Regions from separate parts of the Streptomyces sp. NPDC044704 genome, predicted to be linked through region 1. Evidence: riboswitches for the same ligand, from Rfam matches in the RefSeq annotation. Region 1 holds a riboswitch; each other region holds the start of a gene.

Region 1 (6,943 bases):
GCGCCCGGCCGGATCCACGTGCAGGTGGCGGCCATGCCCGACGGGCAGCGGCACCTGTGGACCGCCCGGGCCGTCACCCGCCACCGCGGCGGCTGGGGCGAGCCGGGGAAGACCTTCGCCATCGGCCTCGGCTGCGAGATCCGGCACGCGTCGCGGCTCGTGTACGCCGACGGGCTCGACCTCGGGAACGCCGCGGCCGCGACGCCGATCGGAATGGGGTGCCGGCTCTGTGAGCGGCTGGACTGCCCGCAGCGGGCCGTGCCGCCGCTGGGCCGGGCCCTGGCGGTGGACGAGAACAGCAGCACCTTCGTCCCGTACCCGGTCACGGGCGCTCCCGCCGGGCCGGGGCGTGGCTGAGCGGGGACCGGCCGGTCAGTCCAGGCGCCGCGCCTCGGCCGGGGTGACCGGCTCCCCCGCCCGTACGGAGTGCAGGACGTGGGCGAGGACTTCGGCGCCGCGGACCACGCGCGGGCCGGGGCGGTTGAAGTAGGCGGGCCCGTCCAGGACCCAGACCTCCCCGGCCCGTACGGCGGGAAGTTCCTCCCAGCCGGGCAGGGAGGTCAGCAACTCGCGCTCCCGCAGGGTGCGTTCGGGAGGGAAGCCGCACGGCATGACCAGGACGACGTCGGGGCGGGCGGCGCGGACGGCGTCCCAGGTCATCGGTTTGGTGTGCTCGCCCGGGGCGGCGAGGAGCGGTTCGCCTCCCGCGCAGGAGATCTGCTCGGGGACCCAGTGGCCGGCGGGCCAGAGCGGGTCGAGCCATTCGACGGTCACCACGCGGGGCCGGGCGCGGCCCGCGGTCAGCCGCCGCACCCCGTCGAGCCGCGCCCGCAGTTCCTCCCGGCGCCGCTCGGCCCGCTCCCGTACGCCGAGCAGCTCCCCGACCGTGACCAGGCAGTCCAGTACGTCGTCGAGGGTGCGCGGCTCCAGGCTCAGGACGCGCGGTCCGGCGTCGAGGACGCGCACGGCGCGGGAGACGCCCGCGTAGGACACGGCGCAGACGTCGCAGAGGTCCTGGGTGAGGACGACGTCCGGCGCGAGGGCGGCGAGCGCCCCGGTGTCGAGGGTGTAGAGCGAGGAGCCGGAGTGGGCGGCCCCGCCGACGGCGTCGGAGATCTCCCGGCTGCTGAGTTCGTCCGCCGCCCATTCGGCCCGCGTGACGACGGGTACGGAGGCGACCGCCTCGGCCGGCCAGTCGCATTCGTGGGTGCGTCCGACCAGGTCGGGGGCGAGACCGAGGTCCGCGACGATGTCCGTGGCCGCGGGGAGGAGGGAGACGATGCGCATGGACCGACTGTAGGCGCGCGGCCGGCGGGGGTGGACTTACTAGGACGTCCAACTATATGTTCGTGCCCATAAGGTCCGCGGTGCAGGGAAGCCGGTGAAAAACCGGCACGGTCCCGCCACTGTGACCGGGGAGTGTGCTGCCGTCCAACGCCACTGACGAGGGCTGTCGGGAAGGCGGGTGGCACGCGGGGATCCGGGAGTCAGGATACCGGCCGCGGAACGTTCCGTGTTGTCCACGAGGATGGAGAAGACACGCATGGCACCGGTTTGTACCCACGACCCTGGTGATCCGGCGGAGCGCGCGCACACCTCCTTCGCGCGTTCGTAGTCCCACGGCCTTCCCCAGCGACGCGCCCGACCGGGCGCGGCCGCCGGTCCGCCGTGCCATCCCCGGATCCGCACCTGACGAGAGCAGGCACCCATGGTCCGCGAACTCACCCACTTCATCGGCGGCAAGCACGTCACCGGAACGTCCGGCCTCCACGCCGACGTGTACGACCCCAGCACCGGCTCCGTCCAGGCCCGCGTCCCGCTCGCCGGGCGCGCCGACACCGAGGCCGCCATCGCGGACGCCGAGGCGGCCCAGGCCGACTGGGGGCAGTGGAACCCCCAGCGGCGCGCCCGCGTCATGCTGCGTTTCCTCCAGCTGGTGGAGGGCGAACGGGATTCCCTGGCACGGCTGTTGTCCGCCGAGCACGGCAAGACCGTCGCCGACGCCCACGGTGACCTGCAACGCGGCCTGGAGGTGGTCGAGTTCGCCGCCGGCATCCCGCACCTGCTCAAGGGCGAGTTCACCGACAACGCCGGGACGGGCATCGACGTGCACTCCCTGCGCGCGCCGCTGGGCGTCGTCGCCGGGATCACCCCCTTCAACTTCCCCGCCATGATCCCCCTGTGGCAGGCCGCGCCCGCCCTGGCCTGCGGCAACTCCTTCGTCCTCAAGCCCTCCGAGCGGGACCCCTCCGTGCCGCTGCGCCTCGCGGAGCTGTTCCTGGAGGCGGGCCTGCCGCCGGGCGTGCTCAACGTGGTCAACGGGGGCAAGGAGGCCGTCGACACCCTGCTGGAGGACCCGCGGGTCCAGGCCCTCGGCTTCGTCGGATCGACCCCGATCGCGGCGCACATCTACGCGACCGCCGCCGCCCACGGCAAGCGGGCCCAGTGCTTCGGCGGCGCCAAGAACCACATGATCGTGATGCCGGACGCGGACCTCGACCAGGCCGTCGACGCCCTGATCGGCGCCGGGTACGGCTCCGCCGGCGAGCGCTGCATGGCCATCGCCGTGGCCGTGCCCGTCGGCGAGGAGACCGCGGACGCGCTCGTGGCGAAGCTGAGGGAGCGGATCGCGACCCTGCGCATCGGCCGCTCGGACGATCCCGACGCCGACTTCGGACCGCTGGTCAGCCGGGACGCCCTCGACCGGGTGAACCGCTACGTCGGCATCGGGGAGGCGGAGGGCGCCGAACTCGTCGTCGACGGACGCGGGTTCACCCTCGCGGGGCACGAGAACGGCTTCTTCGCCGGCGCCTCCCTCTTCGACCGGGTCTCCCCGCGCATGCGGATCTACCGCGAGGAGATCTTCGGCCCGGTGCTGAGCGTCGTACGGGCCGCCGACTACGAGGAGGCCCTGCGCCTGCCCACCGAGCACCCGTACGGCAACGGCGTGGCCATCTTCACCCGCGACGGGGACACGGCCCGGGACTTCACCCGGCGCGTGGGCGCCGGCATGGTCGGCGTCAACGTCCCGATCCCCGTGCCCGTGGCGTACCACACCTTCGGCGGCTGGAAGCGGTCCGGGTTCGGCGACCTCAACCAGCACGGGCCGGACTCGATCCGCTTCTACACCCGTACCAAGACCGTCACCTCGCGCTGGCCCTCCGGGGTCAAGGAGGGCGCGAGCTTCACCATCCCCACGATGGGATGAGCGCCGTGACCACCTTCACCGAGGACCAGCTCGCCCTCGCCGAGGTCACCCTCGACTTCGCCCAGGAGCACCTGGCCCCGTACGCCGTCGCCTGGGACCAGGACAAGCACTTCCCCGTCGACGTCATCCGCAGGGCCGCGGCCCTCGGCCTCGGCGGCGTCTACGTCCGTGAGGAGCACGGCGGTTCGGGACTCAGCCGCAGCGACGGGGTGCTCGTCTTCGAGACCCTCGCGACGGGCTGCCCTTCCATCGCCGGCTACCTCTCCATCCACAACATGGTCGCCTGGATGATCGACCGCTACGGGGACGCCGCCCAGCGCTCGCGGTGGCTGCCGGCGCTCTGCTCGGCGGACACCCTGGGCAGCTACTGCCTCACCGAACCGGGCGCCGGCTCCGACGCCGCAGCCCTGCGCACCCGCGCCGAACGGGACGGCGACCACTACGTCCTGACGGGCGTCAAGCAGTTCATCTCCGGCGCGGGAGCCGCCGGCGTCTACGTCGTCATGGCCCGCACCGGGGCTCCCGGGCCGGGCGGGATCTCGGCCTTCGTCGTCGAACGCGAGGACCCGGGGGTCTCGTTCGGGGCCAACGAGCACAAGATGGGGTGGAACGCACAGCCCACCCGCCAGGTGGTCCTCGACGGCGTGCGCCTGCCCGCCGACCGGCGGCTCGGCGGCGAGGGCAACGGCTTCCGCATCGCGATGAACGGCCTCAACGGCGGCCGGCTCGGCATCGCCGCCTGCTCCCTCGGCGGCGCGCAGAGCGCCCTGGACCGCAGCGTGGCCTACCTCGCCGACCGCGAGGCCTTCGGCGCCCGGCTCCTCGACGCGCAGGCGCTCCAGTTCCGCCTCGCCGACATGGCCACGGAACTGGCCGCCGCCCGTGCGCTGCTCCGCCAGGCGGCGGAGGCCCTGGACGCGGGCGATCCGCTGGCCCCGCGCCTGTGCGCGATGGCCAAACGGTTCGCCACCGACACCGGGTACGCGGTCGCCGACCGCGCACTCCAGCTCCACGGCGGTTACGGCTACCTCACCGAGTACGGCATCGAGAAGATCGTCCGCGACCTGCGGGTGCACCAGATCCTGGAGGGCACCAACGAGGTCATGCGCGTGATCGTCGCCCGCGGACTGACGGAGAGCATGCGATGAACGACCAACACCCCGAGTACGACGACCACGTCCTCCTGCGCACCGAGGGGCACGCCGCGTACCTGACCCTCAACCGTCCCAAGGCCCTCAACGCCCTCACCCACCCCATGGTGCTCCGCATCGACGCGGCACTCGCCGCCTGGGAGCGGGACCCGGCCGTCGAGACCGTCGTCATCGAGGGAGCGGGCGAACGCGGCCTGTGCGCGGGCGGCGACATCCGGGCGATCCACGCCGACGCGAAGAGCGGCGGCACCGCCTCGCTGGACTTCTGGCGCGACGAGTACCGGCTCAACGCCCGCATCGCCCGCTACCCCAAACCGTACGTGGCCCTCATGGACGGCATCGTCATGGGCGGCGGCGTCGGCGTCTCGGCCCACGGCAGCGTACGGATCGTCACCGAACGCTCCCGCGTCGCGATGCCCGAGACCGGCATCGGCTTCGTCCCCGACGTCGGCGGCACCTACCTGCTGGGCCTGGCCCCCGGCGAGCTCGGCACCCATCTGGCGCTGACCGGCGGCGCCGTGGGCGCCGCGGACGCCCTGCTGTGCGGGCTCGCCGACCACTTCGTCCCCTCGGCGGCGCTGCCCGCGCTGGCGCGGGACCTGGCGGGCGACTCCGTACGCGCCGTACTGGAGCGGTACGTGGAAGAGCCGCCGGCGGGTGAACTGGCCGGGGCGCGCGAGTGGATCGACCACTGCTACGCCGCCGGCGGCGCCGAGGAGATCGTCGAGCGGCTGGCGGCGGGCGTCCCCGCCGCGAAGGACGCGGCCGCCACGCTGCTGACGAAGTCCCCCACCGCGGTGAAGGTCACCCTCGCCGCGCTGCGCCGGGCCCGCGGGCTCGGGCCGCTGGAACGGGTCCTGGAGCAGGAGTACCGCGTCTCGCGCGCCGCGCTCTCCTCCCCCGACCTGGCCGAGGGGATCCGCGCCCAGGTCATCGACAAGGACCGTGATCCGCACTGGTCCCCCGCCACGCTGGAGGCCGTCGCCCCGGCGGACGTGGACCGCTTCTTCGCCCCGCTCGGCGAGCGCGAACTCCGCCTCGCCGCACCCGCGTCGTCTCAGGAGGTGCCCTGGTGAGCAGCACCGTCGCATTCGTCGGACTCGGCCACATGGGCGGCCCGATGGCCGCCAACCTGGTCAAGGCCGGCCACCGCGTGCTCGGCTTCGACCTCGTCCCGGACCTGCTGGCCGCGGCCGCGGCGACGGGTGTCGAGCCGGCCGCCTCGGCCGTCGCCGCGGCGCGGGAGGCCGACGTGGTGATCACCATGCTGCCGGCCGGCCGTCACGTCCTGGCCCTGTACGGGGAGCAGGGGCTGCTCGCGGCCGCCCGGCCGGGGACCCTGTTCGTCGACTGCTCGACGATCGACGTGGCCGACGCGCGGGCCGCCCACGAGGCCGTCGCCGCGGCCGGGCACCGGGCGCTCGACGCGCCCGTGTCCGGCGGGGTGGTGGGGGCCGAGGCGGGCACGCTCACCTTCATGGCGGGCGGCGGGGAGGCGGAGTACGCGGCGGCGCTGCCGCTGCTCGACGCCATGGGCAAGAAGGCCGTGCACTGCGGGGCGGCGGGCGCCGGACAGGCGGCGAAGATCTGCAACAACATGATCCTCGCCGTGTCGATGATCGGTGTCAGCGAGGCCTTCGTCCTCGCCGAGAGCCTCGGCCTGGACCACCAGGCCCTGTACGACGTGGCCTCCACGGCTTCCGGTCAGTGCTGGGCCCTCACCGTCAACTGCCCCGTGCCCGGGCCGGTTCCGACGAGTCCCGCCAACCGCGACTACCGGCCCGGGTTCGCCGCTCCGCTCATGGCCAAGGACCTCGGCCTGGCTGCCAACGCCCTGCGGGCCGGCGGCGTGGACGCGCCGCTGGGCCTGAAGGCCGCCGAACTGTACGCCGCGTTCGCCGGGGGCGAGGGCGCCGGACTGGACTTCTCGGCGATCGTCCGCACCCTCCGACCGCAGAACGGAACGACCGCATGACCGACACCGACATCAACACCGACGCCGACATCGACACCGACACCGACTCCGTCACCGGAACGAAGAACACCGGCACGTCCTACGAGACGATCCTGCTGGAGCGCAAGGGCCGGGTGGCCCTGCTGACCCTCAACCGGCCGCAGGCGCTCAACGCCCTCAACCTCCAGGTCATGACCGAGGTGGTGGCCGCGGCGGAGGAGCTGGACCGGGATCCGGAGGTCGGCTGCATCGTCCTGACCGGCTCCGCGAAGGCCTTCGCGGCGGGCGCCGACATCAAGGAGATGCGGCCGCGGAGCTACATGGACATGTACCTCTCCGACTGGTTCACCGCCTGGGACCGGCTCGGCCAGGTCCGTACGCCGACGCTTGCCGCGGTGTCCGGCTACGCCCTGGGCGGCGGCTGCGAGCTCGCCATGCTCTGCGACATCCTGCTGGCCTCCGACACGGCGAAGTTCGGGCAGCCCGAGATCAAGCTGGGCGTCATCCCCGGCATCGGCGGCTCCCAGCGGCTCACCCGGGCCGTCGGCAAGGCCAAGGCGATGGAGCTGTGCCTGACCGGGCGCACCATGGGCGCGGAGGAGGCCGAACGCGCCGGGCTCGTGTCCCGGA
Region 2 (6,943 bases), on a different contig from region 1:
GTGAGGGTGATCCGGCCCGGGGCGGTGGAGTGGACGCTCAGCCGGGGCCCGCCGGGCAGGGGGCGCCCGGATTCGGGCCGCAGGGCGGCGTCGGCGGCGTACCGGCCGGCCGCGACAGCGGCTGCTCCGGCACCGATCAGGGTCGTCGTGACGGCCGCTGCCGTCGCTGTGGCGGTACGCACGGCTCCAGTGTCGAGGCGGTGTGGCGCGGGGGCCACCGGAGGTGATCCTTCCGCGCTCGCGGCGCGCACAACCGGAACGGGTGAGCAGGCGAGCCGGCGCGCCTGCCGGGGAGCGGCCGCCCGAGGGGGTCCGGGACGTGATCTGGGTCTCTTCCGGGGCGCCTTCGGCAGGGACACCCGTACCGGAAGACCTTTCGGGAGGGGTGTGTTCACCCGGCCCTGACGTGCATCAATCGCTATATTCACGGTGGAATCGGGGCGAAGGTCCCGATCATGCGCCGCCCGCGGACACCACTCGGCCCGACCCAGTTCACCTTCCGTTCATCCAGGTTGCCTACGGTCGCCGAGCCACTGACGTCAAACAGAAGCCTGGGTAAATGGAGCACATAACGCTTCTCCTCGGGATCGTGATCATCACCGCTCTCGTGTTCGACTTCACGAACGGTTTCCACGACACGGCCAACGCGATGGCCACCACCATCTCGACCGGCGCCCTCAAGCCCAAGACTGCGGTGGCGATGTCCGCCGTGCTGAACCTCGTCGGCGCGTTCATGTCCGTGGAGGTCGCCAAGACGATCTCCAAGGGCCTGGTCAACGAGGAAGGCATCCAGCCAGAGGTGATCTTCGCCGCCCTGGTGGGCGCGATCCTCTGGAACCTCGTCACCTGGCTGGTCGGACTGCCCTCCAGCTCCTCCCACGCCCTCATGGGCGGCCTGATCGGCGCCGCGGTCGCCTCCGCCGGCATCGGCGCGGTCAACGGCAGCGTCGTCGTGACGAAGGTGCTGATCCCCGCGATCGCCGCCCCGATCGTCGCCGGTGTCGCCGCGATGCTGGCCGCGAAGCTCACGTACAAGCTGGGCCACAACGTCGGCGAGAAGACCTCCGCCAAGGGGTACCGCGCCGGCCAGATCGCCTCGGCCGGTCTCGTCTCCCTCGCGCACGGCACCAACGACGCGCAGAAGACGATGGGCATCATCACCCTGGCGCTCGTCGCCGGGAACGCCCTGCCCGCCGGGGCCAACCCGCCGGTCTGGGTCATCGTCTCCGCCGGCCTGGCCATCGCGATGGGCACCTACCTGGGCGGCTGGCGCATCATCCGCACCATGGGCAAGGGCCTCACCGACCTCCAGCCGCAGCAGGGCTTCGCCGCCCAGACCTCGGCCGCGAGCGTCATCCTGGCCTCCTCCACCCTCGGCTTCTCCCTCTCCACCACCCACGCGTGCTCCGGCGCCGTCATGGGTTCCGGCCTGGGACGCAAGGGCGGCGTGGTCCGCTGGTCCACCGCCACCCGCATGTTCATCGCCTGGGGCCTGACCCTGCCCGCCGCGGCCCTCGTCGCCGCCGGCGCCGAGCTGGTCATGCGCACGGGTGACGTCGGCATCGCCGCGGTCACCGTCTTCCTGGTCGCCTCCTGCTTCGCCATCTGGGTCATCTCCCGCCGCCAGGTCGTCGACCACCACAACGTCAACGAGGTGGAGACCGCCACCACGACGGACGAGCCCGGTGTCGTCACCACGGCCATGGCCGCCGTCACCGTCCCGCCGACCACCGCCGCGGCCGGTACCACCGCCGCCGTGACCGACGAGGACCTCAAGGCCACCATCCCGGCCGCGACGGCGACCCCGACGACCCCCGCGGCTCCGGCCGCGGCGGTCTGACCCCGAGAACGACAGAGGTATCAGCGGCATGAACATCGACTGGGCATCGCTCGGCTCCGTCTTCGGAGTCAGCCTCTCCGCCACCGTCGCCCTCGTGGCCCTCTTCACCCTGGGCCTGGTGGGCCTCTCCAAGCACGAGGCCGCCACCGAGCACGGCGGGACCGCGGCCCTGGCGCGCACCGGCGCCTACGCCTGCTTCGCGCTGTGCGCGGCGGCCGTGTCGTACGGGATCTACCTGATCGTCGCCTGACACGACGTGTCCGAAGCTCCCTCCGGGTCCTCCCGGAGGGAGCTTTCGCGTACCCCCGGTGCGCCCCCCGCCCGAACCCGCCGCAGGTCAACGGCAAGTTGACGGGCGTTCGCGGTGCGTGGTGGACTGCCCGAGCCAATACGGCGGCATGGAAGAGGAAGTCCGGTGCGAATCCGGCGCGGTCCCGCCACTGTCACCGGGTCAGCGCACGCGGTGCGCGGCCCCGGGAGCCAGGAACTCTCGCCGCCGGACACGTCGAACCAGGGCGCGGACCCTGAGTGAGGACATACCTGCCACCATGCGTGCCGACCGCGTCTTCGCGTACGGCGCCACGGCGGGCCTGATCGGCGACCGGATCCTCGGGGATCCGCGCCGCGGGCACCCCGTGGCCGCCTTCGGAACCGCCGCCGCCGCCGTCGAACGCGCCCTGTGGCGCGACGACCGCGGCCGTGGCGTCCTCCACGCCCTCGTGTGCGCGGGCGGCGCGGCCGCCGTCGGTGCGCTGGCCGCCCGCGCCGTGCGCTCCCGGCCCGCGGCCGCCCGCGTCGCCCTGACCGCAGCGGCCACGTGGGCCGTCGTCGGCGGCACCTCGCTCGGCCGGGAGGCCCGCGCCATCGGCGGGGCGCTCGCCGCCGGGGACACCGAGGTCGCCCGCGAACGCCTGCCCCACCTGTGCGGGCGCGACCCGGAGTCCCTGGACGGGCAGCAGATGGCCCGGGCCGTCGTCGAGTCCGTCGCGGAGAACACCTCCGACGCGGTCGTGGGGGCCCTGGTGTGGGGGGCCGTCGCCGGGGTGCCCGGGCTGCTGGCCTTCCGCGCCGTGAACACCCTCGACGCCATGGTGGGCCACAAGTCGCCCCGCCACCTGCGCTACGGCTGGGCCTCGGCCCGGCTGGACGACCTGGCCGGCTGGCCCGGGGCCCGGCTGACGGCGCTCGCCGCCGTCGTGGCCGGACCCGACCGGCGGGGAGCCGTACGCGCCTGGCGCGCCGACGCCGCCGCCCACCCGAGCCCCAACGCGGGCCCGGTCGAGGCCTCCTTCGCGGGGGCGCTCGGTGTCCGGCTCGGCGGGACGCTGGCCTACGGCGGACGGACCGAGCACCGTGCCGTGCTGAACGGCGCGGCCGGCCGGCCGGTGGAGGTCGCCGACATCGAGCGGGCCGTCCGGCTGTCGCGGCGGGTGACCTGGCTGGCGCTGGGCGTCTGCGCCCTGGCCCGGACCGCCGCCACCCGGACACTGGTCTCGCGTACGACACGGAGGGGGCGCGCATGAGCGGCGCGAAGCGCGGCGGCGGACTGCTGGTCGCCGGTACGACGTCGGACGCGGGCAAGAGCGTCGTCACGGCGGGCATCTGCCGGTGGCTGGCCCGGCAGGGGGTGAAGGTGGCCCCCTTCAAGGCCCAGAACATGTCCCTGAACTCGTTCGTGACCCGGGAGGGCGCCGAGATCGGCCGGGCCCAGGCCATGCAGGCCCAGGCGGCGCGGGTGGAACCGACCGCCCTGATGAACCCGGTGCTGCTCAAGCCGGGCGGCGACCAGAGCAGCCAGGTGGTGCTGCTGGGCAAGCCGGTCGGCGAGATGAGCGCGCGCGGGTTCTTCGGGACCGCGGGCCCCGGCTCGGCGTCCCCCGGGCCGGCGGAGCCCGGCGGACACCGGGAACGGCTCCTCGGCGTCGTCACGGACTGCCTGGAGCGGCTGCGGGGCACGTATGACGCCGTGATCTGCGAGGGGGCGGGCAGTCCGGCCGAGATCAACCTGCGCCGGACCGACATCGTGAACATGGGCATCGCGCGGGCCGCGCGCTTCCCCGTCGTCGTGGTCGGGGACATCGACCGGGGCGGCGTCTTCGCGTCCTTCTTCGGCACGACCGCGTTGCTGTCCCCCGAGGACCAGTCGCTGATCGCCGGGTACCTCGTCAACAAGTTCCGGGGCGACGTCTCCCTGCTGGAGCCCGGCATGGAGATGCTGCGCGGGCTCACGGGCCGGGCGACGTACGGGGTGCTGCCGTTCCGGCACGGGCTGGGCATCGACGAGGAGGACGGTCTGCGGGTCTCGCTGCGCGGAGCCGTACGGGAGTCCCTGGTGGCACCGCCGCTCGGCGAGGACGTGCTGCGGGTCGCGGTGTGCGCGGTGCCGCTCATGTCGAACTTCACCGACGTCGACGCCCTCGCCGCCGAGCCGGGCGTGGTCGTGCGGTTCGTGGACCGGGCCGAGGAACTCGCCGACGCCGACCTGGTCGTGGTCCCGGGCACGCGCGGCACCGTGAAGGCGCTGGCCTGGCTGCGCGAGCGGGGCCTCGCCGGCGCGCTGGCGCGGCGGGCCGCCGAGGGCCGTCCGGTGCTGGGCATCTGCGGCGGCTTCCAGGTGCTCGGCGAGCACATCGAGGACGAGGTCGAATCCCGGGCCGGCGCGGTGGACGGCCTCGGCCTGCTGCCCGTACGGGTCCGGTTCGCGCGGGAGAAGACCCTGGCGCGGCCTTCCGGATCGGCGCTGGGCGAGCCCGTCGAGGGGTACGAGATCCATCACGGCGTCGCCGAGGTGCTGGGCGGGGAGCCGTTCCTGGACGGCTGCCGGGTCGGGGCCGTGTGGGGGACGCACTGGCACGGCTCGCTGGAGTCGGACGGATTCCGCCGGGCCTTCCTGCGGGAGGTGGCCGCTGCCGCCGGGAGGCGCTTCGTCCCGGCCCCTGACACCTCGTTCGGTCTGCTGCGCGAGGAACAGCTCGACCTGCTGGGCGCCCTGATCGAGGAGCACGCCGACACCGGGGCGCTGCTGCGGCTGATCGAGTCGGGCGCACCGGACGGGCTGCCGTTCCTGCCGCCGGGTGCGCCGTGACGCACCGCCGCGTCCCCGGGGACGCGTACCCGAACACCCATAGGACCGAGGGCCGCCGCCGCTCTACGAGCGGCCGGCGCAGTCCACTCGAAGGAGTGATCAGCGGATGAGCAGCACCCACTTCCCGTTCACGGCGGTGGTCGGCCAGGACGACCTGCGGCTGGCGCTGCTGCTGAACGCCGTCAGCCCCGCGGTCGGCGGTGTGCTCGTGCGCGGCGAGAAGGGGACCGCCAAGTCCACCGCCGTGCGCGCGCTGTCCTCGCTGCTGCCGCAGGTGGACGTGGTGGCCGGCTGCCGGTTCTCCTGCGCGCCCGCCGCGCCCGACCCGGACTGCCCGGACGGCCCCCACGGGCCCGGACCCGGTGCCGCGCGCCCCGCGCGGATGGTGGAGCTGCCGGTCGGCGCCTCGGAGGACCGCCTCGTCGGCGCCCTCGACATCGAGCGGGCCCTCGCCGAGGGCGTGAAGGCCTTCGAGCCCGGTCTGCTCGCCGACGCGCACCGCGGGATCCTGTACGTCGACGAGGTCAACCTCCTGCACGACCACCTGGTGGACGTCCTCCTCGACGCCGCCGCGATGGGCGCCTCGTACGTGGAGCGCGAGGGTGTCTCCGTGCGGCACGACGCCCGCTTCCTGCTCGTCGGCACCATGAACCCCGAGGAGGGCGAGCTCCGGCCGCAGCTCCTGGACCGGTTCGGGCTGACGGTGGAGGTCGCGGCCTCCCGCGAACCCGCCCTGCGCGTCGAGGTGGTGCGCCGGCGGCTCGCCTACGAGGACGACCCCGCGGGCTTCGCCGGCCGCTGGGCCGGGGACGAGCACGAGGTGCGGGCCCGGGTCGTGGCCGCGCGGGCCCTGCTCCCGAAGGTGGTGCTCGACGACACGGCGCTGCTCCGGATCGCCGCCACCTGCGCCGGGTTCGAGGTCGACGGCATGCGCGCCGACATCGTGATGGCCCGTACGGCGACCGCCCTGGCGGCGTGGGCCGGGCGGACCGCCGTCCGCAAGGAGGACGTGCGGCAGGCGGCGCTGCTGGCGCTCCCGCACCGGCGCCGGCGCAACCCGTTCGACGCCCCCGGCCTCGACGAGGACAAGCTCGACGAGATCCTGGACGGCTTCCCCGACGACGAGCCGGAACCCGAGCCCGACCCGGAGCCCGAGGGTCCGGACGACGACGGCCCCGAGGGCGGCCCGGACGGCGGTCCCGACGGCGGCGGCGCGCCCCCGCACGGCGAGGGCTCCGAGCAGCCGGAGCGCCACACGGAGCCGCCGGTGTCCGAGGACGACACGGCCGACGCGCCCGACGCGGAAGCCCCGCAGTCCCCCGAACCGCAGCACGCCCAGGGCGAAGCGGGGGCCGACGGGCCCGAACAGGCCGCGGTACGGGCCTCCGAACCGTTCCGGACCCGGATGCTCAGCGTGCCCGGCCTCGGCGAGGGCGGCGCGGCCGGCCGGCGCTCGCGGGCCCGTACCGCGCACGGGCAGACGACCGGCGCCCGGCGCCCCCGGGGCCAGCTGACGAAGCTGCACCTGGCGGCGACCGTCCAGGCCGCCGCCCCGCACCAGCGGGCGCGCGGGCGCAGCGGACCGGGCCTCGTCGTGCGCAAGGACGACCTGCGGCAGGCGACCCGCGAGGGCCGCGAGGGCAACCTGGTGCTGTTCGTCGTCGACGCCTCGGGCTCGATGGCCGCCCGGCAGCGGATGAGCGCGGTCAAGGGCGCCGTCCTGTCCCTGCTGCTGGACGCCTACCAGCGCCGGGACAAGGTCGGCCTGGTCACCTTCCGGGGTGGCGCGGCGGAGCTGGCGCTGCCGCCGACCTCGTCCGTGGACGCCGCCGCGGCGCGGCTGGAGCGGCTGCCCACCGGCGGCCGCACCCCGCTGGCCGCCGGACTGCTGAAGGCCCGCGAGGTCCTGCGGATCGAGCGGCTGCGCGATCCCTCGCGGCGGCCGCTGCTCGTCGTCGTCACCGACGGCCGGGCCACGTCGGCCGGCGGTGTGGGCGGTTCGGCGGCCGGGACGCCCC
Region 3 (6,943 bases), on a different contig from region 1:
TTCGTGAACAGCAGGACGGCGGAGAGGACCCCGCATCCGGCGACGGCCCATTCGGCGAAGCGCCAGGGATCGGGGCGGTACGTGGTCCGGGTGACGCGGCGCCCGCCCAGGCGCAGGCCGGCGAAGCACAGCAGCGCGCCCGCGCCCATGGCGGGCAGGCCGAGCAGCTTGGGGGCGGTGGCGTCGAGGAGGCCGTACGCCCCGGCGCACAGTCCGCACATGCCGAGCAGCATGAGGGCGCCGGTGGCGCGGCGGGAGCGGCGGGTGGCCGTGCCGGCGCGGCCGTAGCCGCGGGAGTCCATGGCGGCGGCCAGGCGCAGCGAGCGCTCCAGGGCGTCTTCGAGTACGGGGACGACGATCCCGCGCAGGGCCCGGAGGCCCTTGGAGCGGCCGGCCCGCAGCCGCTTGGCGCGGTGCACGCGCTGGACGCTCTGCACCAGTTGGGGCGCGACGCTGATGGACACGGTGACGGCGACGCCCAGCTCGTAGAGGGCTCCGGGCAGGATCCGCAGGGCCCGTTTGGGGTTGGCGAGGGTGTTGGCGGCGCCGATGCAGCACAGCATGCAGGCCAGGCGCAGCCCGTCGGTCGCGGCGGAGAGCAGCGCCTCCAGGGAGACGGGGCCGCCGAGCTGGATCCCGGCGTACCAGTCGGGGGTGGGGATGTGGGGGAGCGAGAACAGGAAGTGGTCGCGCGGGGTGATGCCGGTGGCGAAGACGGCACGGAAGAGCACCCGGATCGCGACGACGGTGAGGGCGAGGTAGAGGTAGTACTTGAAGCCGCGGGCCCAGGGGGCTTCGGTGCGGCGCATGGTGATGACGTAGCCGAGGACCGCGAGGACGAGGAAGAGCAGCAGCGGGTTGTTGGTGCGGCTGACGGCGGTGGCGAGCGCGAGCGCCCAGATCCACCAGGCGACCGGGTGCAGGGTGCGGGGCAGACGGCGGCCGCCCGCGTCCGGCGCGGGGCCGGATACGGGCGGCTTGGCCGCGGCCGTGGTGGTGCGTGACACGCGGCTACTCCGTACGACGGCGGCGCTTGGCCGCGTACACGGCGGCGGCGCCGATCAGCAGCACCAGCGCTCCGGTGGCGACGGCGGGCAGGTACGAGCCGGCGTCGTGCTCCGCGTCGGCGGCGGGCGCCGCGTCGACGACCTGGGGACCGGGGGCGGGCGCCGCGGCCGCTGCCGGAGCCGAGGGGGTCGGCGACGGCGAGGGCGTGCCGGTCGCGGTGGGCGGGGGCGGGGCGCTCTCGGAGGCCGTCGGCGAAGGGCTCTCCGCGGTCGGCGGGGCCGGTGTCGGGGTCGGGGACGGAGCCGTCCGGGCGGGCGGCGGATCGGCCGGCGGCGGGTTCTCCGGCCTGGGGCCCGTGTTGACGTCCGGGGGCAGGGGTGCCGCCGTGCGGGTGTCCTTCGGCACCGGCCGGCTGCCGCCGGCCGGCTGGGCGTTCTTGGCGCGCAGCTGGTCGGGCGTCACCCTCGGACGCCCCTCGGTGCCCTCGATGTTCGTGCCGCCGAAGACCCACAGGTCGACGCTGCCGGGCTTCGGCTTGTAGAGCATGGCGCCGAGCTGGCTGTACTCCCAGGTGTTCTGGCCGGGGTTCGCGTGCCAGTACGACCAGTAGGCGGAGGCGGGCGGGGTCAGGACGCAGTCGTCCTGCTGCGGGGTCGGGTACTGCCGGCCGCCCTGGTGGCCGCTGTAGCCGATGCGGCAGATGAACGCGGGGCCGTCGTGGCCGGTGCCGGTGGTGGCCCAGCCGCCCTGGTTGAGGAGTTCGTAGCCGGTGGTGGGCGTCGTACCGCACGAGCGGTAGACGGGGCCGCCCCAGTGGCTGAAGTCCACGGCGAGGACGACGCCGGAGGAGGTGGTGCACTGGCCCATCGGCTGCGGGGCCGCCCCGGCCGGGGCCGCGGTGGCGGCGAACGCCGCCACCGTCAGCCCGAGCGCGGCGGCCGCACGGGCCAGGGCGCGCGGCAGCACGCGGTTGCCGTTCACGCGCGGCCTCCGGTGGTTCCGCTGCGGCGCTTCGCGGCGCGGGTGACGCCCCAGCCCCCGAAGACCAGGACCACGGCCGCGGCGGCGAGGCCGCCGAGCTGGGCGCCGGTGGAGGCGAGGACGCCGCCCGGGGCGGGGGCCGGGCCGGAGCCCGAGCCCGAGCCGGATCCGGAGCCGCCGGCCGTTCCGCCGGAGGCACCTGTTCCTCCGGAGGTGGTCGTTCCGCCCGAGGTGCTGGTTCCGCCCGAGGTGTTCGTCCCTCCGGAGGTGTTCGTCCCGCCGGTCGAGCCCGTCCCGGCGGTCTCCTCGCCCGGGGTCACGATCACGGGACCGGAGGAAGAACCGGAGGACGAGCCGGCCGTGCTTCCTGTGGTTCCGCCGGTGCCGCCGGTGGTGCTTCCCGTAGTGCCGCCGGTGCCGCCGGTGGTGCCGCCCGTGGTTCCGCCAGTGCCACCAGTGGTTCCGCCAGTGCCGCCGGTCGTTCCGCCGGTGGTTCCGCCCGTGGTGCTGGGGACGGGCTCGGGGGTGGTGCCGTCGAGGCTGCGGGTCAGGGTGCCGAAGGAGATGCCGGTGGTGCCGCTGATGGCCTGGGTGGAGGCACGGACGTCGGAACCGGGCTGGCTGTCCTTGGCGACGTTGAAGCCGCCGTCGGTGTTCTGCTGGCTCGCGAGGAACGCGCGGGCCTTGGAGATCTCGGCGCCGTACTTCCGCGCGTCCAGCGAGAGACCCTGGATCGCGAGGGCGGCGGAGTTGACGGAGTTCCCGGACGCGCCCTTGAAACCGCCGTCCTCCTTCTGCTGCGCCGCGAGCCAGGCCAGTGCCTTGTCCACGGCCCGCTGCGAGTCGGCGTCGGGCAACAGGTCCACGGTCATGGCGGCCATGGCGGTGGAGTCGACCTCGGTGGCGCTGGGTTCGCCGATCAGGCTGACCCAGCCGCCGGAGGGGTCCTGGAGGCTCTTGAGGTAGGCCATCGGCTCGGCCGCGGCCGCCGTCTCACCGGCGCGGACCTGCGCCATGATGCCGAGCGACTGCTTGAAGACGGAGGTGGCGTACGCGTAGTTGCCCTTCGCCGCGCACTCCTGGCGGGTCGAGGTCTTGGCCTGGCAGGTGATCTTGGAGAGCGAGGCGATCAGGTCCTGGCCGCCGAAGTTCCGGGGATCGCGGCCCACGGCCTCGGCGAGCACGGCCACCTTGCCGATCGAGCCGCCGCTCGCGTACTTCGTGCCGATGAGGGTCCAGTCGTGGATGCCCCGGTTCTGGCCGTCCTTGCCGCCCTTGTCGAGGAAGTCGACGATGTTGCGCAGCGTCGCGTCGTCCCCGCCGGTGGCCGCGAGGGCGTAGGCGCCGTCGATGGTCATGCCGTAGTCGGCACGGCGCCCGCCCGGCTCGTTCTCGTAGAAGCGGCCCTGGATCAGGCGTGCGGGGCCGGTGAGGTACGTCACGCCCTTCTTGACGTCCGGTCCCTCACCCGGCGGGACCGGCGGGATGGGGCCGGTGGGCGTGGGCGTGGGCTTGGGTTCGGTCGGGGTCGGGGTAGGCGTCGGCGTGGGTGTTGGCGTCGGGTCGGTCTTGCCGGTGGTCAGCGCGACCAGGTCGCTCTTCGCCCCCGCCACGACGACGGGGGTGGTGCCGAACACGCGCGATTCGGTGTCGTCCTCCTCGAAGCCGAAGCCGCCCTCGGGGAACTGGTGCCGGGACAGCCAGGAGGTGCCGGCGTCCGCGTGGCCGGTGTCGCCGAGCGCCCGCAGGGCCTGTGCGGCCCAGCCGGTGGAGTTCGGGCTGCCCGTGGTCATGTACGCGGCGGAGGGCCAGGAGCCGGTCGTCAGCTGGGACTTCTTGAGGTAGGCGCGGGCCTTCTCGACGACGGCGTCGTGGCCGCCGGCCCGCTTGAGGGCCAGGGCGATCAGGCCGGTGGAGGCGGCGTCGCTGTCGCACCAGCCGCCGGAGCGGATGAGGATGCCGGTGAAGCCGCCGTCCTCGCACTGGAGGCCGGTCAGCCGGTTCACGGCGTCGGCGGGAGGCGTCACGCCGCCGTTCAGCAGGGCGATCACGGCCATCGCCTGGGCATCGGACTGGCCCGTCGTGCGGAAGTCACCCTTGGTGAGGCAGCCTTCGACGGTGTCCCCGTCACCGATGTCCCTGGGGCAGACGTACTTCACCAGGTCCCCGAGCAGGTCGTGCCCGCCGAAGGCGCGGGGGTCCTTCCCCGTGGCCTCGGCGGCGAGCGCCAGCCGGGCGGCGGCGGTGGCGTCGGGGATCCCGTCCTTGCCCGCCGGGTAGGCGTACGCGTCCGTCTCCGCGGGCGTGGCGAGGAAGTCGGCCGCCTTCCGGGCCGCCGGGCTCTTCCTGTCGGCGGCGGCCAGCGCGTACACGACCTCGGTGGTGAGGAAGTGGTTCGGGGTGGTGGAGCCCTCGTCGACGACGCGCTCCCCGTCCGTCAGCTTCCCGGTGAGCCAGCGGGTGGCGGCGGCCACGTCGACCCCGCCCGGGGGCACCGTCGGAGGTCCGGTCGGACCGGTCGGGTCCGGCGAGGGGGAACCGCCTCCGGCGCGCACGTCGTCGGGGGAGAAGGAGGGTTTGCCCGAGGTGCCGCCGATGTCCGTGCCGCCGAACACCCAGGCGTCGACGTCACCGGGCTTCGGGGTGCGCGACATGGCGCCGAGGGGGCTGTAGGTCCAGCTCTTCTGACCGGGCGAGGCGATCCAGTACGACCAGTAGGCGGTGGCCTGCGGGGTGAGGACGCAGTCCTCCTTGTCCGGAGTGGGGTACTCCGTACCGGTGTTGAAGGAGCCGGTGCCTATCCGGCAGACGAATCCGTCACCGTCGTGGACGGTGCCCTTGGTGGTGAAGCCCCCCGTGTGCAGGAGCTCGTACCCGGTCGTCGGGGTGGTGTCGCAGCCGCGCTCTACCTTGCCGCCGAAGGGGCCGAAGTCCACGGCGACGACGGCGCCGTTGGCCGCGGTGCACTGGTCGACCGGATCGGCGTTCGCGGACGAGGGAACCGTGAGGAAGGCCACTCCCGACCCGAGCGTCAGGAAGGCCGCGGTCACGAGGGAGAAGAACCGCCGTCTCGTTCCCGACTGCCGTTTCGCCTGCTGTTCGGTCCCCACCGCGGCCCCTCGTCTCTGCCGGGCGGCTGCGCACGTGGCGAGGAACCCCCGCACGGCTCTCGGGCCATGGGGAGGCTGCGACGACCACACCGCAATCCGCGACGGCGTTCTTCGTACTGTGGCCCGGCCCCAGGCAATCCGGCTCGCCCGGACGTACCGGGCCTACGGTTGCGGGTCAGCGCCGGAATTCGACCGGCTTCCCCTGGTGCTGAGCAGTTATCAGCCGGAGTGCAACACGGATCCCGACGACGCGTCAAGGTGGCATGAGTCTCAGCCGACCGATCCTGGACCGCCGCGGTCCGCCCCCGGAAGCGGAGGCTGGCGGTCCCCTGACCGCTCGGGTAGCGTCCTGGGCTGCCACATGGGGGAATCCGGTGCGATGCCGGAGCTGACGCGCAGCGGTGTGGAACGGCGGGGGCCGTTTCCGAGCCCGAATGCCCATACGGCGATGCACCACAGGAAGCCGTACCACGCGTTCCGGACGGCGGTTCCCCGGCCTTGCCCTGCCGTGCCCCGAGCTCCGTGCGCGGTGACGCGCGGCGTGAGCGGGGAGGGACCGGCGTCCGCCGATTTCCAGGAGCAGGCCATGTCCCGTCCCCGTACCTCCCGCCGCCTCGCGCTGGCGGTGCCCGCCGCGCTCGGCGCCTTCGCCCTCACCGCGCTGCCCGCGTCCGCGACCTCGTCGCCCGCGCAGATCTCCACGTCCAAGACGAACGGTGTCGCCTACCTCAAGTCGCTCCAGGCGGCGGACGGTTCGTACGCCGGCTCCGGACTGTCCAACGAGTGGGCGTTCACCGCCTTCGCCGCGGCCGGTACGGCCGTCGCCGACGTGGCGCCGGGCGGGGACACGACGAAGAACGCCCGGACCGTCTACCGCAACCTGCTGTCCACGGCGGGCTGGCCCTCCGGCGCCCCGGTGGTCACCGACTACGAGCGCGCCGCCCTGAACGCGTACGCCGCCGGCATCGACCCGGCCCGCGTCTCGGCCTCCCGCAACCTCGTGGCGCAGGTCTACTCCTACTGGCAGACGGCCGAGGCGGGCTACTTCGGCCCGTCCGGGAACTTCAACGGCACCGTCTTCGCGGCCCTCTCGCTCGGCGGAGCCAAGACGCAGGCCGGCGGCGCCCGCGTCCCGCAGGCCCTGACCGACTCGATGGTCACGCGCATCCGCGCCAACCAGCACGTGGACGGCGGCTGGACCTACAACAAGGCCGAGGGCAACCCCACCGTCCTGAACTCCGCGAGCGACGTCGACATGACCGGCGCCGCGATGGCCGCGCTCTGCGTCTCCGGCGTCCCGAACACCGACGCCGACGTCGTCCAGGCCAAGAACTTCCTGAAGAGCAAGCTCGTCGCCAACTCCGGTGCCTTCAACTCCCTTTACGGCGTCAACACCAGCTCCAACGGCTGGGGCGTCGCCGGCCTCAACGCCTGCGGCATCAACCCGCAGACCGGGGACTTCCTCACCGCCAACGGCAAGACCCCGATCGACTTCCTGATCGCCAACCAGTACAACCCGGCGGGCGGCTTCAAGTACAAGCCGTCCGACACCGGCCCGACCGCCTACGCCTCCATCGACGCGCTGCGCGGCGTCGTCGGCGGCGGCTTCACCGCCGCCCCGCCGGTCCCGGTCACCCCCGGCGCCCCGCAGTGGGTCGCCCAGTCGACGTTCACCGCGGGCACCGCCACCAAGCTGGCGCTGACCGTCGACGACGGCGCCGGCAACCTCAAGGTGTGCTCGGTGGCGTTCACGCCGACCGGGACGACCACCACCCTCGGCGACGTCCTGGCCGCCGCCACCGGCGCCGCCACCCCGTCGGGCTGCGTCACGGGCGTGACGCCCT
Region 4 (6,943 bases), on a different contig from region 1:
GTCCAGCGGTCAAGCCCCCGTAGATTCCCTGCGCTTACGCAGCTGATCAACGAGGGGACGAGGATCATGCCGGAACCGGAAGCAACGGGGACATACCGGACTCCATCACCGGAGGGCGCGGCGGGTCCGGGTGACGGACCCGGCTCGCCCTCCCGGCCGGGCGGCCTCACTCCGCAGTCGATCGCCGTGTGGGCGCTCGTGGCCCTCATCGGGGCCATCGGCTGGGGCGTGCTCGCACTGTCGCGGGGCGAGGAGATCTCGGCCGCCTGGCTGCTCGCCGCCGCGCTGGGCTCGTACGCCATCGGATACCGCTTCTACGCCCGCTTCATCTCGCACCGTGTCCTGAAGGTGGACAAGACGCGGGCGACCCCCGCCGAACGGCTCGACAACGGTGTCGACTTCCATCCCACCGACCGCCGGGTGCTCTTCGGCCACCACTTCGCCGCCGTCGCCGGCGCGGGCCCGCTCGTCGGTCCCGTGCTCGCCGCGCAGATGGGCTACCTGCCGGGCACCATCTGGATCGTCGCGGGCGTCATCTTCGCCGGCGCCGTGCAGGACATGGTGACCCTGTTCTTCTCCACCCGGCGCGACGGCCGCTCGCTCGGCCAGATGGCCCGGGACGAGATAGGGCCCGTGGGCGGAGCCGCCGCCCTGGTCGCCGTGTTCGCCATCATGATCATCCTGCTGGCGGTGCTGGCCCTCGTCATCGTCAACGCCCTGGCGCACTCGCCGTGGGGCGTCTTCTCCATCGGCATGACCATCCCGATCGCCCTCTTCATGGGCGTCTACCTGCGCGTGCTGCGGCCGGGACGGGTCACCGAGGTCTCGGCCATCGGCGTCGCCCTGCTGCTGCTCGCCATCGTCGCGGGCGGCTGGGTCGCCGAGTCCTCCTGGGCGGACACCTTCACCCTGGAGAAGGAGACGCTGGTCGTCTGGATGATCGTGTACGGCTTCATCGCGTCGGTGCTGCCGGTGTGGCTGCTGCTCGCGCCCCGCGACTACCTGTCCACCTTCATGAAGGTCGGCACGATCGCGCTGATGGCGGTGGGCGTCGTCATCGCGATGCCGACCCTCCAGATGCCCTCGGTCACCGACTTCGCGGCGCGCGGCGACGGGCCGGTCTTCGCCGGCTCGATGTTCCCGTTCGTCTTCATCACCATCGCGTGCGGGGCCCTGTCCGGCTTCCACTCGCTGGTCTCCTCGGGCACCACCCCGAAGATGATCCAGAAGGAGACGCAGGTCCGGGTCATCGGCTACGGCGCGATGCTCACCGAGTCCTTCGTCGCCATCATGGCCGTGATCGCCGCCTGCATCATCGAGCCCGGCCTCTTCTTCGCCGTGAACTCCCCCGCCGGGGTCATCGGCACCACGGTCGACACCGCCTCCGCGGCCGTCACCAACTTCGGCTTCGCCATCAGCCCGGACGCCCTCGCGCAGGCCGCGAAGGATGTGGAGGAGAGCAGCCTGCTCTCCCGTACGGGCGGAGCGCCGACGTTCGCACTCGGAATGTCGGAGATCTTCTCGGCCGTCATCGGTGGCACCGCCATGAAGGCCTTCTGGTACCACTTCGCCATCATGTTCGAGGCCCTGTTCATCCTGACGACGGTCGACGCGGGCACCCGCGTGGGCCGGTTCATGCTCCAGGACACCCTCGGCAACGTGCACAAGTCCTTCAAGGACGTCAGCTGGAAGCCGGGCGTGTGGCTGGCGAGCGCCATAGTGGTCGGCGGCTGGGGCTACTTCCTGTGGGTCGGCGTCAAGGACCCGCTGGGCGGCATCAACCAGCTGTTCCCGCTGTTCGGCATCGCGAACCAGCTGCTCGCGGCAGTGGCCCTGGCGGTCTGCACGACGCTGCTCGTGAAGTCGGGCCGGCTCAAGTGGGCCTGGGTCACCGGGGTTCCGCTGGCGTGGGACGTGGCCGTCACCCTCACCGCCAGCTACCAGAAGATCTTCTCCGAGGACGTGAAGGTCGGCTTCTTCGCCCAGCGCGACAAGTACCAGGCGGGCATCGACGCCGACAAGGTCCTGCCGCCCGCCAAGACCATGGGCGACATGCACACCGTCGTCACCAACGCCACGGTCGACGGGGTGCTGTCGGTGCTGTTCGCGGTCCTGATCGTCATCGTGCTGGTGGACGCGGCCCGGACCTGCTTCAAGGCCATCGCCCACCCCGAGACGGTGCGCCTGTCCGAGGTCCCGTGGACCGAGTCGAAGATCGTAGCCCCGGCCGGGCTGATCGCCACGCCCGAGGAGAAGGCCGAGCTCGCGGCGGCCGGCCTCGACGCGGGCGGCGGCCGGGCGAAGACCCCCGTCGCATGAGCGGCACGAGCGCCGCGCGCGCGGTGAGCGGGGTCCGGGGCGCGCTGTCGAAGGCCCGGTTCTACGTACGGGAGTTCTCCGGCGAGGCCGCGTACGACCGCTACGTGGCCCACGCCCGCGCCCACGACCCGCACGCCGAGGTCATGACCCGGCGCGCCTTCGAGCGGGCCCGCACCGACGCCCGCGAGGCGGATCCCCGGGAGGGCTTCCGCTGCTGCTGAGCGGCACGCGCGAGGGCCCCGCCGGCCTCGTCCGGCGGGGCCCTCGCGCGTGCCCGGCACCGGACCGCCGGGATCCGGGCGTCCGCCCGCGGCCGTCGCGCACACTCGACGCATGGACATCGTGATCAGGGCGGCGCAGCCCGCCGAATACGAAGAGCTGGGCGGGATCACCGCGCGGGCCTACCTGGAGGACGGGCTCCTCGACGCCAACACCGACGACACGTACGAGCGGACGCTGCGGGACGTCGCGGGCCGGGCCGGATCCGGCGAGGTGCTCGTCGCCGTACTGGACGGACGCCTGCTGGGCGGTGTGACGTTCGCCCCTCCGGGCAGCCCCCTCGCCGACATCGCGGGCCCCGGCGAGGCCGAGTTCCGGATGCTCGCCGTGGCCGCCGCCGGCCGGGGCAAGGGCGCCGGCGAAGCACTCGTACGGGCCTGCGCCGACCGCGCCAGGGCCCTGCCGGGAGTGTCCCGGCTGGTGCTCTCCACCCAGCCGGGCAGCCCCGCCGCGCACCGGATCTACGAGCGCCTGGGCTTCGTGCGCACCCCGGAACGGGACTGGTCCCCGGTCCCCTCGGTGCCCCTGCTCACCTACGCCCTGGAGCTGTACGCACCCGAGCAGTAGCCACGCCGACACAACATGTGGGGGCTACCGCAACGGGCCGCCCCCACATGTATGCTCATGGCTGCTGTCGTCGCAGGGGAATCCGGTGCGAATCCGGAACTGTCCCGCAACGGTATGAAGTGCACCCATTGGTGCGTCCGGAAGTCCGAGGACCTGCCGACAGCGCGCCCGGCTCAACCGAACCGGGTGCCGATACGTCCGGGCCTCGCGGTTGGGCCGGTGGACGCCACGCGGCGCACGTACCGCCTGCCCTGTCCGGGCCGGTCCGTGGGCTTCCCGCGTGCGCCCGCTCGCCCCGCCCCGTCGAAGACCGGGCCGAGCGAGGGAGAGCTCCCCCCGTGACCATCGCGCCTGCCGCACCGCGCGCCGAGTCCGCCCAGTCCGACACCGAGGCTGCGCTCACGCCCGAGGGCCCGGGGACCGCACTGCTGCGTACCCTCACCGAGCTTACGGCCGACCTCCCCGACACCGACCCCGGCCGGGTCGCCGCCGCCGCCCTGCGCGGCCGCAGCTCCGTCGCCGACGAGGCCGAACTGCGCGGGCTGGCCACCGAGGCCGCGGCCGGTCTGATCTCCGAGGACCCGGCGTACTCCCGCCTCGCCGCCCGGCTGCTGACGCTGGCCGTCCGCGACGAGGCCGCGGGCCAGGGCTCCACGTCCTTCTCGGCGTCCGTCGCCGTCGGCCACCGCGAGGGGCTCATCGCCGACCGCACGGCCGAGTTCGTCACGACCCACGCGGCCCGCCTGGACGCGCTGGTCGAGCACACCCTCGCCGAGGGCGCCGACGACCGCTTCGGGTTCTTCGGCCTGCGCACCCTGCACAGCCGCTACCTGCTGCGCCACCCGATCACCCGTCAGGTCATCGAGACCCCGCAGTACTTCATGCTGCGGGTGGCCTGCGGCCTGGCCGAGAACGACACCGTCCAGGCCGTCGAGGAAGTGGCCTCGCTCTACCGGCTGATGAGCCGCCTCGACTACCTGCCGTCGTCCCCCACGCTCTTCAACTCCGGTACCCGGCACCCGCAGATGTCCTCCTGCTACCTGCTGGACTCCCCGCTGGACGAGCTGGACTCGATCTACGACCGCTACCACCAGGTCGCGCGCCTGTCCAAGCACGCCGGCGGCATCGGCCTCTCGTACTCCCGCATCCGCGCCCGGGGTTCCCTGATCCGCGGCACCAACGGCCACTCCAACGGCATCGTCCCGTTCCTGAAGACCCTCGACGCCTCCGTCGCCGCGGTCAACCAGGGCGGCCGCCGCAAGGGTGCCGCCGCCGTCTACCTGGAGACCTGGCACGCGGACATCGAGGAGTTCCTGGAGCTCCGCGACAACACCGGTGAGGACCAGCGCCGTACGCACAACCTGAACCTCGCCCACTGGGTGCCGGACGAGTTCATGCGGCGCGTGAACTCCGACGGGCAGTGGTCGCTGTTCTCCCCGGCCGACGTCCCCGAGCTCGTGGACCTGTGGGGCGACGAGTTCGACGCCGCCTACCGCAAGGCCGAGGCGGACGGCCTGGCCCGCAAGACCATGCCCGCGCGTGACCTGTACGGCCGGATGATGCGCACCCTCGCGCAGACCGGCCAGGGCTGGATGACCTTCAAGGACGCCTCCAACCGCACGGCGAACCAGACCGCCGAGCCGGGCTCGGTCGTCCACTCCTCCAACCTGTGCACCGAGATCATCGAGGTCACCGACGACGGCGAGACGGCCGTCTGCAACCTCGGCTCGGTCAACATGGGTGCCTTCGTCGTGGACGGGGACATCGACTGGGAGCGGCTGGACGAGACCGTCCGTACGGCCGTGACCTTCCTCGACCGCGTGGTGGACATCAACTTCTACCCGACCGAGCAGGCCGGGCGTTCCAACGCCCGCTGGCGTCCGGTCGGCCTGGGCGCGATGGGTCTGCAGGACGTCTTCTTCAAGCTGAAGATGCCCTTCGACTCCCCCGAGGCGCGGGCGCTGTCCACGAAGCTCTCCGAGCGGATCATGCTGGCCGCGTACGAGGCCTCCTGCGACCTCGCCGAGCGCAGCGGTCCGCTGCCGGCCTGGGACAAGACCCGTACCGCCCGCGGTGTCCTGCACCCGGACCACTACGGCGTCGAGCTGAACTGGCCGGAGCGCTGGGACGCCCTGCGCGCCCGCGTCGCGAAGACCGGCATGCGCAACTCCCTGCTCCTGGCCATCGCGCCGACGGCGACGATCGCCTCGATCGCGGGCGTCTACGAGTGCATCGAGCCGCAGGTCTCCAACCTCTTCAAGCGCGAGACCCTCAGCGGTGAGTTCCTCCAGGTCAACGCGTACCTGGTGGAGGAGCTGAAGCAGCTCGGCGTGTGGGACGCGCAGACCCGCGAGGCGCTGCGCGAGTCCAGCGGTTCCGTGCAGGGCTTCGGCTGGATCCCGGCCGAGGTGCGCGAGCTGTACCGCACGGCGTGGGAGATCCCGCAGCGCGGCCTGATCGACATGGCGGCGGCCCGTACGCCGTTCCTCGACCAGTCCCAGTCGCTGAACCTGTTCCTGGAGACGCCGACCATCGGCAAGCTCAGCTCGATGTACTCGTACGCCTGGAAGCAGGGCCTGAAGACCACGTACTACCTGCGCTCGCGCCCGGCGACGAAGATCGCCCGCGCGGCGCAGGCCGCCGCCCCGGCGGCGCTCCCGCAGGCGGTGGCCGACGCGGAGGCGCTCGCCTGCTCCCTTGAGAACCCCGAATCGTGCGAGGCCTGCCAGTAATGAGCTCCAACGACAACAAGAACCTCCTGGACCCGGGCTTCGAGCTCACGCTGCGCCCGATGCGCTACCCGGACTTCTACGAGCGGTACCGGGACGCGATCAAGAACACCTGGACCGTCGAGGAGGTCGACCTCCACTCGGACGTCGCGGACCTCGCGAAGCTGACGCCCGGTGAGCAGCACATGATCGGCCGGCTGGTCGCGTTCTTCGCGACGGGCGACTCGATCGTGTCGAACAACCTGGTCCTGACGCTGTACAAGCACATCAACTCCCCGGAGGCGCGCCTGTACCTGTCGCGCCAGCTGTTCGAGGAGGCCGTGCACGTCCAGTTCTACCTGACGCTGCTGGACACCTACCTGCCCGACCCGGACGACCGTGCGGCCGCGTTCGACGCGGTCGAGGAGATCCCGTCGATCCGCGAGAAGGCTCAGTTCTGCTTCAAGTGGATGGACTCGGTCGAGAAGATCGACCGGCTGGAGACGCAGGCCGACCGCCGTCGCTTCCTGCTGAACCTGATCTGCTTCGCGGCGTGCATCGAGGGCCTGTTCTTCTACGGCGCCTTCGCGTACGTGTACTGGTTCCGCTCGCGCGGTCTGCTGCACGGTCTGGCGACGGGCACCAACTGGGTGTTCCGCGACGAGACCATGCACATGAACTTCGCGTTCGAGGTCGTGGACACGGTCCGCAAGGAGGAGCCGGAGCTCTTCGACGACGCGCTCCAGCAGCAGGTCACCGACATGCTGAAGGAGGCCGTGGAGGCGGAGCTGCAGTTCGGCCGTGACCTGTGCGGCGACGGCCTGCCGGGCATGAACACCGAGTCCATGCGCGAGTACCTGGAGTGCGTCGCGGACCAGCGTCTGGTGCGCCTCGGCTTCCCGCCGGTGTACGGCTCGCAGAACCCGTTCTCGTTCATGGAGCTCCAGGGCGTCCAGGAGCTGACGAACTTCTTCGAGCGCCGTCCGTCGGCCTACCAGGTCGCGGTCGAGGGCACGGTGGACCTGGACGAGGACTTCTAGTCCTCCGTCCGCGCAGGTGTGCGCCGGGAG

What was found. Region 1 has a riboswitch for cobalamin ahead of AC07B0_RS34715 (CoA-acylating methylmalonate-semialdehyde dehydrogenase). Riboswitches for the same ligand answer to the same signal wherever they lie in the genome.
Region 2: another riboswitch for cobalamin. It lies ahead of AC07B0_RS25220 (cobalamin biosynthesis protein); the one in region 1 lies ahead of AC07B0_RS34715 (CoA-acylating methylmalonate-semialdehyde dehydrogenase).
Region 3: another riboswitch for cobalamin. It lies ahead of AC07B0_RS07210 (prenyltransferase/squalene oxidase repeat-containing protein); the one in region 1 lies ahead of AC07B0_RS34715 (CoA-acylating methylmalonate-semialdehyde dehydrogenase).
Region 4: another riboswitch for cobalamin. It lies ahead of AC07B0_RS07880 (ribonucleoside-diphosphate reductase subunit alpha); the one in region 1 lies ahead of AC07B0_RS34715 (CoA-acylating methylmalonate-semialdehyde dehydrogenase).

The regions. Positions count from the first base shown of each region.
Region 1 is NZ_JBWKGY010000022.1:95,605-102,547, forward strand. Features, by position in the region: gene AC07B0_RS34705 (short-chain fatty acyl-CoA regulator family protein) at 1-357, shown strand, start outside; gene AC07B0_RS34710 (cobalamin-binding protein) at 373-1,287, opposite strand; cobalamin riboswitch at 1,349-1,518, shown strand; gene AC07B0_RS34715 (CoA-acylating methylmalonate-semialdehyde dehydrogenase) at 1,709-3,208, shown strand; gene AC07B0_RS34720 (acyl-CoA dehydrogenase family protein) at 3,205-4,356, shown strand; gene AC07B0_RS34725 (enoyl-CoA hydratase/isomerase family protein) at 4,353-5,435, shown strand; gene mmsB (3-hydroxyisobutyrate dehydrogenase) at 5,432-6,334, shown strand; gene AC07B0_RS34735 (enoyl-CoA hydratase) at 6,331-6,943, shown strand, end outside.
Region 2 is NZ_JBWKGY010000011.1:57,585-64,527, forward strand. Features, by position in the region: gene AC07B0_RS25205 (alpha/beta hydrolase family protein) at 1-182, opposite strand, end outside; gene AC07B0_RS25210 (inorganic phosphate transporter) at 560-1,840, shown strand; gene AC07B0_RS25215 (hypothetical protein) at 1,869-2,090, shown strand; cobalamin riboswitch at 2,196-2,352, shown strand; gene AC07B0_RS25220 (cobalamin biosynthesis protein) at 2,389-3,363, shown strand; gene AC07B0_RS25225 (cobyric acid synthase) at 3,360-4,925, shown strand; gene AC07B0_RS25230 (putative cobaltochelatase) at 5,032-6,943, shown strand, end outside.
Region 3 is NZ_JBWKGY010000002.1:625,996-632,938, forward strand. Features, by position in the region: gene AC07B0_RS07195 (energy-coupling factor transporter transmembrane component T) at 1-1,007, opposite strand, end outside; gene AC07B0_RS07200 (hypothetical protein) at 1,012-1,989, opposite strand; gene AC07B0_RS07205 (prenyltransferase/squalene oxidase repeat-containing protein) at 1,986-5,099, opposite strand; cobalamin riboswitch at 5,426-5,554, shown strand; gene AC07B0_RS07210 (prenyltransferase/squalene oxidase repeat-containing protein) at 5,686-6,943, shown strand, end outside.
Region 4 is NZ_JBWKGY010000003.1:85,059-92,001, forward strand. Features, by position in the region: gene AC07B0_RS07865 (carbon starvation CstA family protein) at 67-2,319, shown strand; gene AC07B0_RS07870 (CstA-like transporter-associated (seleno)protein) at 2,343-2,540, shown strand; gene AC07B0_RS07875 (GNAT family N-acetyltransferase) at 2,653-3,165, shown strand; cobalamin riboswitch at 3,207-3,340, shown strand; gene AC07B0_RS07880 (ribonucleoside-diphosphate reductase subunit alpha) at 3,504-5,897, shown strand; gene AC07B0_RS07885 (ribonucleotide-diphosphate reductase subunit beta) at 5,897-6,913, shown strand.